DNA from 2 places in the Microbacterium sp. NPDC079176 genome. Region 1 is predicted to be linked to the other one. Evidence: predicted binding sites of a transcription regulator. Region 1 holds the regulator's gene; the other holds the start of a gene.
What was found. The regulator LexA, encoded in region 1, represses DNA repair genes until DNA is damaged. The targets are predictions, from matches to a motif close to TCGAACANNTGTTCGA.

Region 1 (5,644 bases):
GGCGGACCCGAAGGCATCCCCCGCCGAAGTCGCAGACGTCATCGCCGGATATCAGCCGCTCGCGCGCGAAGTCGTCGGCATCCCCTTCGATCGGGAGATGGTCGACGGTCACCTCCGTCTTCGCGCACTCGCGGCGCCGACGCAGCGGTCGTGGCTCTCTGCCGCGGCCGCCGTCGCCCGAGGCTTCTGAGCCGTTCGGCAGTGGACCCGGCGGATCGGTCGTCCGAGGTTCGGATCGACGGCGGCTCAGCGGGCTGCCGACGCGTCAGGACCGAAGGCTGTCGACCCAGTTGCGGAGCAGCTGGATTCCGGCCTCGCCGGACTTCTCAGGATGGAACTGCGTCGCGGAGAGCGGCCCGTTCTCGACCGCAGCGAGGAACGGATCGCCGTACGTCGACCACGTAAGCACCGGCTGAGGGAACGGCGGGATGACATCGAGCTCCCACGACTGCGCGGCGTAGGAATGCACGAAGTAGAAGCGTTCGTTCTCGATGCCCTTGAACAGCACCGATTCGGCGCCCGGCTCGACCGTGTTCCACCCCATGTGCGGCAGCACCGGCGCGTTGAGCTCCGTGACCGCTCCCGGCCATTCGCCGAGACCCTCGGAATCGTGCCCGCGCTCGACACCGTGCGCGAACAGAACCTGCATGCCGACGCAGATGCCGAGCACCGGGCGCCCGCCTGCGAGCCGGCGATCGATGATCTCGTCGCCGCCGTGCGCGTAGAGCGCATCGCGGACGGCCTGGAACGCGCCGACCCCCGGCACCACGAGACCGTCTGCCTCGAGCGCTTCCTTGCGGTCGCGCGTCAGCACCGCATCAGCACCGGCGGCGATGAGCGCCTTGACAGCCGAGTGGACGTTGCCGGATTCGTAATCGAAGACGGCGACCCGGGGAGCCCTGCTCACAGTGCGCCCTTCGTCGACGGGATGCCGTCGACCAGAGGGTCGAGGGCCTTGGCCTGGCGGAACGCCCGAGCGAATGCCTTGTACTCGGCTTCGGCGATGTGGTGGGGGTCGCGGCCCCCGAGAACGCGCACGTGCACCGTGAGTCCCGCGTTGAAGGTGATGGCCTCGAACGTGTGGCGCACGAGCGAACCGGTGAAGTGGCCGCCGATGAGGTGGTGCTCGAAACCGGCAGGCTCCCCCGTGTGAACGAGATAGGGACGCCCCGAGATGTCCACGACAGCCTGAGCGAGCGCCTCGTCGAGCGGCACGAGAGCGTCGCCGTATCGCGAGATGCCGGACTTGTCGCCCAGCGCTTCACGGATGGCCTGACCGAGAACGATCGAGATGTCCTCCACGGTGTGGTGTGCGTCGATCTGCGTGTCCCCCGAGGCGCGCACCGTGAGGTCCGTGAGCGAGTGCTTCGCGAAAGCCGTCAGCATGTGATCGAAGAACGGCACCGACGTGTCGATACGGCTCGCACCGGTGCCGTCGAGGTTCAGCTCGAGCTCGACGGTGGACTCCGACGTGCTGCGCACACGCGTGGCGGTGCGCGGGGTCTGGGCGGGGCTGCTCATGAAGCCGATCCTATCGAGGCGAGGGCATCGAGGAATGCCGTGGTCTCCGCCTCGGTGCCCGCGGTGACGCGGAGGTGCCCGGGTATCCCGACGTCGCGGATGAGAACACCCTGCTCGTAGAGCTGCTGCCAGACCTTCTGGGGCTCTGCGACACCCCCGAACAGGACGAAGTTCGACCAGGACTCATGCGGGGTGTACCCCAGCGCCTCGAGCGTCGCGGAGATGCGATCCCGCTGCTCGACGATCTCCTCGACCATGCCGAGCATCACGTCGGAGTTGCGCAGAGCGGCGACGGCTGCGGCCTGCGTGAGAGCGCTGAGGTGGTACGGCAGGCGCACGAGCCGCAGAGCGTCGATGAAGGCAGGATCCGCGGCGAGGTACCCCACGCGGGCACCCGCGAAGGCGAAGGCCTTGCTCATCGTGCGGGAGACGGCGAGCCGCGGTCGTCCCTCGAGAAGGGTCAGAGCCGATGCCGCGTCGTGCGGCGCGAACTCCTGGTACGCCTCGTCGACGACGACGATTCCGTTCGACGCCTCGTACACGGCTTCGACGACGTCGAGGCCCAGCGGCGTGCCTGTCGGATTGTTCGGAGAGCACAGCAGGATGACGTCAGGATCGACATCTCGCACCTGCGATGCCGCCTCTTCGGGGGTGATCGTGTAGTCGGGCTGCCTGGTGCCGGCGACCCAGCGCGCTCCGGTGCCCTTCGAGATCAGCGGATACATCGAGTAGGTCGGGGCGAAGCTGAACGCCGTGCGGCCCGGCCCGCCGAACGCCTGCAGAATGTGCTGAAGGACCTCGTTCGACCCGTTGCCCGCCCAGATCTGAGCCGGTTCGAGACCATGACCGAGGTACTCCGCGAACCCTTCCCGGAGCGTGGTGAACTCGCGATCCGGGTAGCGGTTGACATCGCGGAGCGCGACCGCGATGTCGTCCAGGATGTCACTGGCGACCGCGTCGGGAACCGGATGCGTGTTCTCGTTGACGTTGAGTGCGATCGGAAGAGGCGCTTGCGGCGCTCCATAGGGCGTGAGCCCTCGGAGGTCGTCGCGAAGAGGGAGGTCGGCGAGTGATGCAGTCACCCTCCCCATGGTAGGCCGCCTTCGCTACACAGACGCTCGTGGTGACGGAGTGTGAACGCGCTTCCGCGCCGCACCGCTCGATCGAACGGCCCTCACGGGTTCATTCCGAATACTGCGCCGGAATCGCCAGCTCCTGGCCGATCTGCAGCTCGCCGCCGCGCAGCAGGTTCAGACGCGTGATGTCGCCGATCACGTCGCGCGGATCCGCGCCGGGGGCCACGCTCTCGGCGATCGACCACAGCGTGTCGCCGGGCATCACCGTCACCGTCGCGAACGATGCCGTGGCGGTCTGTTCGCCTGAGGCCATCGCACTGCCGCCGCTGAGTGCGGCGAATGCGATCCCGGCTGCGAGCGGCACGGCCGCGACAGCGAGAACGACACGTCGACCGCGCGCCGTCAGCTTGAGCCGCGTCGCCGGACGAGCCGGAAGGACTGCTGCACTGCTGAAGGTGATGGTGCTCATGTCGTGCTCCTCTGCATCTACCGCGTGCGCGGTGAAGTTGGCGTAGCGTTCGCATTCGCGCCTCGGCCGGGAGCCGTGAATGCGAAGCTACGTTCCGAAGTTATCTTCGAATTCGAACATCTGTCAAGCGTTCTTCGAAACAGAAGTCCGGGAATCGTCCGACACGCTCGAACAGATCTTCCACTTCGGCGCGATTCTCGGATACGGTTTCGATGTCAACACCCCACCACGGGCCTCCGACATTCGAACTGAGACGCCGGAATCGCACACCTGAGGAGCACCATGAGCGACATCTCCGCCCCCGACGCCGACGTCCCGCGCACCCGTCGCCGCAAGAGCCTGAGTCCCAAGCAGATGGCGATCCTCGAGGTCATCCAGACGTCGATCAGCCGTCACGGGTACCCGCCGAGCATGAGAGAGATCGGCGACGCCGTGGGCCTCAAGTCGCTGTCCAGCGTGACCCACCAGCTCGGCCAGCTCGAGCTGAGCGGATATCTGCGACGCGACCCCGGCAAGACCCGTGCCATGGAAGTGCTCATCGACCTCCCCGGCACCAGCGGAGAGAATCCCGCCGATGTGGCGACCCCCGTTGGCGATGCGGCGCTCGTGCCGCTCGTCGGCCGCATCGCCGCAGGTGTCCCGATCACCGCCGACCAGCAGGTCGAGGAGATCTTCCCGCTCCCCCGGCAGCTCGTCGGCAAGGGCGACCTGTTCATGCTCAAGGTGTCCGGCGAATCGATGATCGATGCGGCGATCTGCGACGGCGACTGGGTCGTGGTGCGGTCGCAGAGCAGCGCCGAGAACGGCGAGATCGTCGCCGCCATGCTCGACGGCGAGGCGACGGTGAAGGTTCTCCGTCGACGCGACGGCCACACCTGGCTGCTGCCTCGCAACTCCGCATTCGAGCCGATCCTCGGCGACGAGTCCGTCATCCTCGGCAAGATCGTCGCCGTGCTGCGCGCGGTCTGACTCCCCTCCCACCCTGCCGGTGACGGCGGGCGTCGACGCACCATAGGCTCGAACCATGTCGTCGCCGTTCGGTACCTGGACCTCTCCGTTCACCCCCGACCGGATCGCCGCGTCGTCTCCGCGGATCGATGGCAGCGCCTTCGTGGCTGACGAGATCTGGTGGGGTGAGTCGATCCCTGCCGAGGGCGGTCGCCTGACCGTGCGAAGTTCGACGGGTGCCGAGATCCTTCCCGCGCCATGGAGTGCTCGGTCTCGCGTCCACGAGTACGGCGGCGGGGCGTGGACCGCGGATGCCGACGGCACGCTGTACTTCGTCGATGCCAAGGATCAGCGCGTGCACCGCATGCCCCGCGGCGGTGTCCCCGTTCCTCTGACACCCCCGGGCCCGGCGCACGGCGGTCTGCGTCTGCAGAGCGGCCGCCTGTTCGCCGTGCGGGAGGATCTGTCCGTCTCCCCTCACCGACGCGCCATCGTCGAGATCCCGACCGACGGGTCGGCATCCGACCGGCCTGCGCTGTTGAAGACCCTCGTCGAAGGCGAGTCGTTCTACGCCCATCCGGCACTGTCTCCCGACGGTTCTCGTGCAGCGTGGGTCGAGTGGTCCGGCGATCGGATGCCGTGGCAGCGAGCGTCGTTGGTGATCTCGGACGGCACCGCGCGCACAGAGCTGTCCACTCGCGCCGCGCTGCAGCCCGAGTGGACGGCTGACGACGAGATCGTGTACTCCGACGATCCCTCGGGCCGCTGGGCTCTGCACCGACAGCGTGTCAGCGGAGCCCAGGCGGTCGGCACGGCGGAGCAGATCATCGACGACGACGCCGACACGGGATACGGCCTCTGGGTGCTCGGCAATCGCTGGTACCGCCCGCTCGCCGACGGTCGCGTCGTGGCTGTGCGCACGAACGGTCGCGACCGGGTCGTCGTCATCGACCCCGACGGCAGCGCCCACCGCATTCCCCTCCCCGCAGACGGCCACGTGAGTGTCGACGATGTCGCGGGCTCCCGCGTGCTGCTCTCCGGAAACAGCTCGACGACAGAACCCGGGGTCTGGTGCGTCGACGTCGACACGGGTCGCGTCGAGGCCGTCGCGGGAGCTGCGCCGACCGATCCTGCGTGGATGCCGCCCGCATCCGAGGTCCTGGTCGACGGCTCGCACGGGCCCGTCCATGCCTTCGCGTACCCGCCGACGAATCCCTCGGCCCACGCTCCGGCCGTGGATGACGAGCTCCCGCCCTACATCGTGCTCGTCCACGGCGGCCCGACCGCGCATGTGACCGGCGCGGCGTCCGCCGCCGTCGCGTTCTGGACGAGCCGCGGCATCGGCGTGCTCGACGTCAATTACGGCGGATCGACGGGCTACGGCCGTGCGTACCGCGAACGGCTGGACGGCGGATGGGGCGTGGTCGACGTCGACGACGTGATCGCAGCGGCCCGCGGCCTCGCCGATGCCGGGCTCGCGGATCCCGCCCGCATCGCGATCAGAGGCGGCTCGGCGGGTGGTTGGACAGTGCTCTCGTCGCTGGTGCGGGGAGGGACGTTCGCCGCGGGGATCAGCCGATACGGAGTGGTCGACCTGCGGATGCTGAGCGCGCACTCCCACGACTTCGAG
Region 2 (5,644 bases), on a different contig from region 1:
GGGGAACAGCCGACCCCGGGGTCACCTCGAAGTGCACGAGGCGGTTGTCCTCTCCCCGGCCGGTCAGCCTATGCGTCTCGGCGTCCTTCTTGCCCTCGCCCGTCGAGACGAGGACCTCGACCTCGCGGCCGATCTGCTTCTGGTTCTCTTCGAGCGAGATGCGCTCCTGCAGCGCGATGAGCCGGTTGTAGCGTTCCTGCACGACGGCCTTCGGAACCTGGTCTTCCATGGTCGCCGCCGGTGTGCCCTCGCGGATCGAGTACTGGAAGGTGAAGGCGCTCGAGAAGCGGGCCTGTTCGACCACCCGCATCGTGTCCTCGAAGTCCGCCTCGGTCTCACCGGGGAACCCGACGATGATGTCGGTGGTGATCGCGGCATGCGGAATGCGATCACGGACGCGGTCGAGGATTCCGAGGAACCTCTCACTGCGATAAGAACGACGCATGGACTTGAGGATGCGATCGCTGCCGGACTGCAGCGGCATGTGAAGCTGCGGCATCACAGTGGGAGTCTCAGCCATCGCGTCGATCACGTCGTCGGTGAACGCAGCCGGGTGAGGACTCGTGAAGCGAATGCGCTCGAGTCCGTCGATCTCGCCCGCCGCGCGCAGGAGCTTGCCGAATGCCTGGCGATCGCCGAACTCCACGCCGTAGGAGTTGACGTTCTGTCCGAGCAGGGTGACCTCGATGGCACCGTCCTCCACGAGGAGGCGGATCTCGTTCAGGATGTCACCCGGACGGCGGTCCTTCTCCTTGCCGCGAAGGCTCGGAACGATGCAGAAGGTGCACGTGTTGTTGCATCCGACCGAGATGGACACCCACCCGCTGTGCGCAGAGTCGCGCTTGGTCGGGAGCGTCGAGGGAAACACCTCGAGCGACTCGAGGATCTCCAGCTCGGCGTCACCGTTGTGTCGCGCTCTCTCGAGAAGGCCGGGAAGCGACCCCATGTTGTGCGTGCCGAAGACCACATCGACCCATGGGGCCTTGTCGAGAACGGCTTGCTTGTCCATCTGGGCGAGACAGCCCCCGACGGCGATCTGCATCCCGTCCTTGCGGCGCTTCACCGAAGCGAGCTGACCGAGGGTCCCGTAGAGCTTGCCCGCGGCATTGTCGCGAACTGCGCACGTGTTGATGATCACGACATCGGCCTCGGCGCCGTCCGTGGCTCGGACGTATCCCGCACTTTCGAGCGAGCCCGAGAGACGTTCGGAATCGTGGACGTTCATCTGGCAGCCGAAGGTGCGGACCTCGTACGAACGCTGGCGCCCGTCACGGTCGATTGCGGCTGACGACGACGCGATGATCGTCGGTTCACTGCGCGGGATAGTCATGATCTCCCCATTGTACGAGCGGTTCCCCCCTCGCTGCCGCTGCCGCTGACCGGCCGGCGCCGGGCGAGGTGCGCGCCCTCCCCGGTGTCAGTCCGAATCGACGAATCGGACCCGCGACGACGAGCCGGAAGATTCCTCGGCGAGGGCCGTCTTCGCAGCCGTCATCGCGATGGAACCGTTGTACCCGCGACGTGATAGCTGACCGACGAGGCGTCTCAGAGCAGTATCCGGGTCGAGGCGGGACATCGATCGTGCTTTCGAGCGAGCGTACTCGAGTGCGCGCTCCGCGTCGTCGTCGGGAACATCGCCCAATGCCGCGTCGATCACATCGCGGGGAATCCCCCGCTGCGAGAGCACCCGCGAAAGAGCGACCCGCCCCTGTCCTTTTCGCTCGATTCCCGACATCACGAGCTGATCGGCGAGAACCGCGTCATCGAGGTAGCCGCGGCGACAGAAGTCGTCGATCACGTCGTCGATCGACCCGGAGTCGAGCCGGACGCCGTTCTCTTCGTAGCCCCTGAGCACCATCCGCGCCTCGGACAACGAGAGCGATCGAGCCCTCAGCTTGCGCACGAGAAGCTCCTCGGCGTCGACGCGCAGCTTCGACGGATCGACGCCGCTCTCATCTGCTGAGTCGTCGTCGTGTGGTTGCAGTGCACGCAATCGGGGTGCAGACCGAGCCGCAGCGCCTCGAGCAGGATGCCGTTCGCTGGGCCCACGAGAGTCGACGAGTGGAGCTGGAGCCGAGTCGCCGGTGGATGCGACTCCCACCGCCGTCGATTCCACGAGGCCTGCGTCTTCCGCGGCGCGGCGGGTACCTGCATCGGACCCGACAGAGCTTCGATCGACCGGCTTCATCCGCGCGGAATCACGGCCGAACAGAGGGATGATGGGGGCGAGCTCCTGAGGCTCGCCCCCGCCATCACTCATAGTTCGCTCCGGTTGCGCCACAACCGCGAACCATCACGATCATGCCGGGCGGCGCTCGGCGAGCTCGTCAGCAGGTGCCTCGGTGGCTCCTCCGATGCCGAGCTTCTGCTTGATCTGGGTCTCGATCGCCAGCGCGATGTCGGGGTTCTTGAGCAGGAACGTTCGCGCGTTCTCCTTGCCCTGTCCCAGCTGGTCACCGTCATAGGTGTACCAGGACCCGGACTTCTTGACGATGCCGTGCTCCACACCGAAGTCGATCAGGCTGCCCTCACGGGAGATGCCGACGCCGTAGAGGATGTCGAACTCAGCCTGCTTGAACGGCGGAGCCATCTTGTTCTTCACGACCTTGACCCTCGTACGGTTTCCGACTGCGTCGGTGCCGTCCTTCAGAGTCTCGATTCGGCGGATGTCCATTCGGACGGACGCGTAGAACTTCAGCGCCTTTCCACCCGCGGTGGTCTCCGGCGAGCCGAAGAAGACACCGATCTTCTCTCGCAGCTGGTTGATGAAGATCATCGTGGTGTTCGTCTGGTTGAGCCCACCGGTGAGCTTTCGCAGCGCCTGAGACATCAGACGAGCCTGCAGACCCACGTGGGAGTCACCCATCTCGCCCTCGATCTCGGCTCGAGGCACGAGCGCGGCCACGGAGTCGATGACGATCAGGTCGATCGCCCCGGAGCGGACGAGCATGTCCGCGATCTCGAGCGCCTGCTCACCCGTGTCGGGCTGCGAGACGAGAAGGGCGTCGATGTCGACACCGAGCTTCGCGGCGTAGTCAGGGTCGAGCGCGTGCTCGGCGTCGATGAAGGCAGCGATTCCGCCAGCGCGCTGAGCGTTGGCGATCGCGTGGAGGGTGAGCGTCGTCTTACCCGACGACTCAGGACCGTAGATCTCGACGATTCGTCCACGCGGCAGTCCTCCGACGCCGAGGGCGACATCGAGAGCGATGGAACCGGTCGGAATGACGGCGACAGGCGCACGCTCGTCGCTGCCCAGTCTCATGACCGAGCCCTTTCCGAACTGACGATCGATCTGGGCGAGGGCGGTCTCGAGGGACTTCTCGCGGTCAGCGGGTGATGGCATGACGTGCTCCTTATGCTCGCGTGGTGCCGCCTGTAGGCTGTCGCGGTCCTCCCGGCTGGGCGGAACTCTCCGACAAGGCGTATGGCTCTTCGGCTTGTTCTTCACCGTAGGAGGAGCCTCCGACATTGCGTCGTCAGCACCGCGAAACAGGGAGAGAAACGTCTCTGAACCACTTGTGCAGAAGACTACGCCCGTTTCGAACACATATTCGACGACACGCCGTCGCGGCGTGTCGCAAATCGAAACCGCCTCGAACGCGGCCCTCGCCGCGAACGCCTCAGAGGGTCATCGCTTGCGCGGCTCCAGACGACCTGCACCGTGTCGCCGCTCCAGGGGGACATCCGTCTCGGCGCACAGCGCCAGCCAGATCTCGCGCGGTGCGACGCCAGCGTCCAGCGCTTCGTCGGCAGTGCGCCCGGCGAGCTGAGTCAGAACGAGGTCGCTGATCAGAGATGACCCGCGACCGCCGAACTCAGCGTCGACTGCGCGGAGGAACTCACTACGTCGCATCAGAGGCTATGAGAGTCCGACGTTCAGTGGAGCGACAGCTCGGGCTCGACAGAAGCCACGAGGTCGTCCGGAACGACATCAGGGAAGACCTGAATTCCTTCGAGGACCGAGATCCGGTCGCCGACCTCGCGCATGATGATCGAGATGGGAACATCCAGAGCGTCAGCCACCGAGGCGAGAATCTCACTCGACGCTTCCTTCTGGCCCCGCTCGACCTCGCTGAGATAGCCCAGCGCCACAGAAGCCTTGCTTGCAACCTGCCGGAGCGTCCGCCCCTTCTGCAGGCGGAAGTCCCTCAGCACATCGCCGATTTCCTGTCGTACAAGAATCATCGGAACCTCCTCCCAGATCGCCTTCTCGAGGTCTCCCTCGAAGAGACCGCCAGTCTAGTCCTACCGACCTTCACAAAATCTACCTTCGCACGCTGTGCTTTCGGTGTGAGCACATAGGACATAACGGAGCGCACCCATCCCCTATTCCCGCAGAACCCGAGCGAGCATATCGATCGCCGCGTCGACCGCCTGCGCCCGCACCTCGGCACGATCACCGGCGAATCGAAACAACTCGGTGACCGAGAAATCCGGCGTCACCACGGCCACATGCACCGTGCCGACCGGCTGACCGTCAGGTGAGTCCGGCCCCGCGATACCCGTGGTCGAGACGCCGACGTCGGCAGGGGCCCCGTCGACGTTCAACGCACCGCGCACCCCCGCCGCCATCTGAAGAGCGACGTCGGGGTGCACGGGACCGTGCGCGTCGAGCAGCGCGTCGTCCACGCCCAGCAGCGTGTGCTTCACCGGAGTGGCGTACGCGACGATCGCTCCGCGGAGGGAGGCCGACGCCCCCGGCACGGAGACGAACTCGGCAGCGAGAGCACCGCCCGTCAACGACTCCGCGACACCGAGCGTCCAGCCACGCTCGACCAGCGCGGCGAGCACGGCCGACGCAGATGTCACGAGGGCTGCCGCGCGCCTCGTGCCTGCGCGACGATGTAGTCGATTCCGCTCGCCACGGTCAGGATCAGCACGAGCACCATCAGGATCGCGGTCACGAGCAGCCACGGCTCCAGCCCGATCACGACGTGCAACGGAAGCAGCGCCCAGGACAAGGCCACCGCCTGCACTGCAGTCTTGATCTTGCCCATCCAGGCCGCAGCCACGACGTGCTCCTTCGCCACCATGAGACGGTGGATCGTGATGCCCCACTCCCGAATGAGGATGATGATCACCAGCCACCAGTTCAGCTCGCCGAGTATCGCGAGACCGATGAAACCGGCGCCGGTGAGCAGCTTGTCGGCGATCGGGTCCCAGAGCTTTCCGAAGTCGCTGACGATCTCGTAGCGGCGGGCCAGATAGCCATCGACCCAATCGGTCGAGATCGCGACGATGAAGAGAACGGCGGCGATCCAGCGGACAGCGATGTCGTCGAGTCCGAACGTGCCACCGATCAGCAGGAGGACGAAGAAGATCACCGCGAGCGGTATGCGCGCGACCGTGATCGCGTTGGGAAGCTGCCGTGGAATGGCCATCAGTCGCGTCCCGTCAGTCCCCAGGCGTCTTCGTCGCCATCGTCTTCAGCCTCGACCACAGGGAGTCCCTGGAACTGCGCCTCGACCGGGTCGTGCGGCGTCCCGGCAGCAGTCGCGGCCGAGGAGGGGGCAGGCGGCTTCGGCGGAGTGTCGTCGCCTCGCAGCTTCGCCATGACCTGGGGCAGCTGTTCGGCCGTCGCCAGCACATCGCGCGCCTTCGATCCTTCTGACGGGCCGACGATCTCTCGCGACTCGAGGAGGTC

Region 2: recA (recombinase RecA) is a predicted target of LexA. The motif match lies at 3,540-3,555, and genes of this name have one in related genera.

The regions. Positions count from the first base shown of each region.
Region 1 is NZ_JBFBLM010000003.1:588,339-593,982, reverse strand. Features, by position in the region: gene AB0P11_RS10315 (AAA family ATPase) at 1-190, shown strand, start outside; gene hisH (imidazole glycerol phosphate synthase subunit HisH) at 266-907, opposite strand; gene hisB (imidazoleglycerol-phosphate dehydratase HisB) at 904-1,521, opposite strand; gene AB0P11_RS10300 (histidinol-phosphate transaminase) at 1,518-2,612, opposite strand; gene AB0P11_RS10295 (LysM peptidoglycan-binding domain-containing protein) at 2,704-3,066, opposite strand; gene lexA (transcriptional repressor LexA) at 3,349-4,035, shown strand; gene AB0P11_RS10285 (prolyl oligopeptidase family serine peptidase) at 4,091-5,644, shown strand, end outside.
Region 2 is NZ_JBFBLM010000006.1:187,145-192,788, reverse strand. Features, by position in the region: gene miaB (tRNA (N6-isopentenyl adenosine(37)-C2)-methylthiotransferase MiaB) at 1-1,330, opposite strand, end outside; gene AB0P11_RS15780 (regulatory protein RecX) at 1,418-1,903, opposite strand; gene recA (recombinase RecA) at 2,300-3,343, opposite strand; gene AB0P11_RS15770 (DUF3046 domain-containing protein) at 3,629-3,853, opposite strand; gene AB0P11_RS15765 (helix-turn-helix transcriptional regulator) at 3,877-4,185, opposite strand; gene AB0P11_RS15760 (CinA family protein) at 4,327-4,809, opposite strand; gene pgsA (CDP-diacylglycerol--glycerol-3-phosphate 3-phosphatidyltransferase) at 4,806-5,381, opposite strand; gene AB0P11_RS15750 (DNA translocase FtsK) at 5,381-5,644, opposite strand, start outside.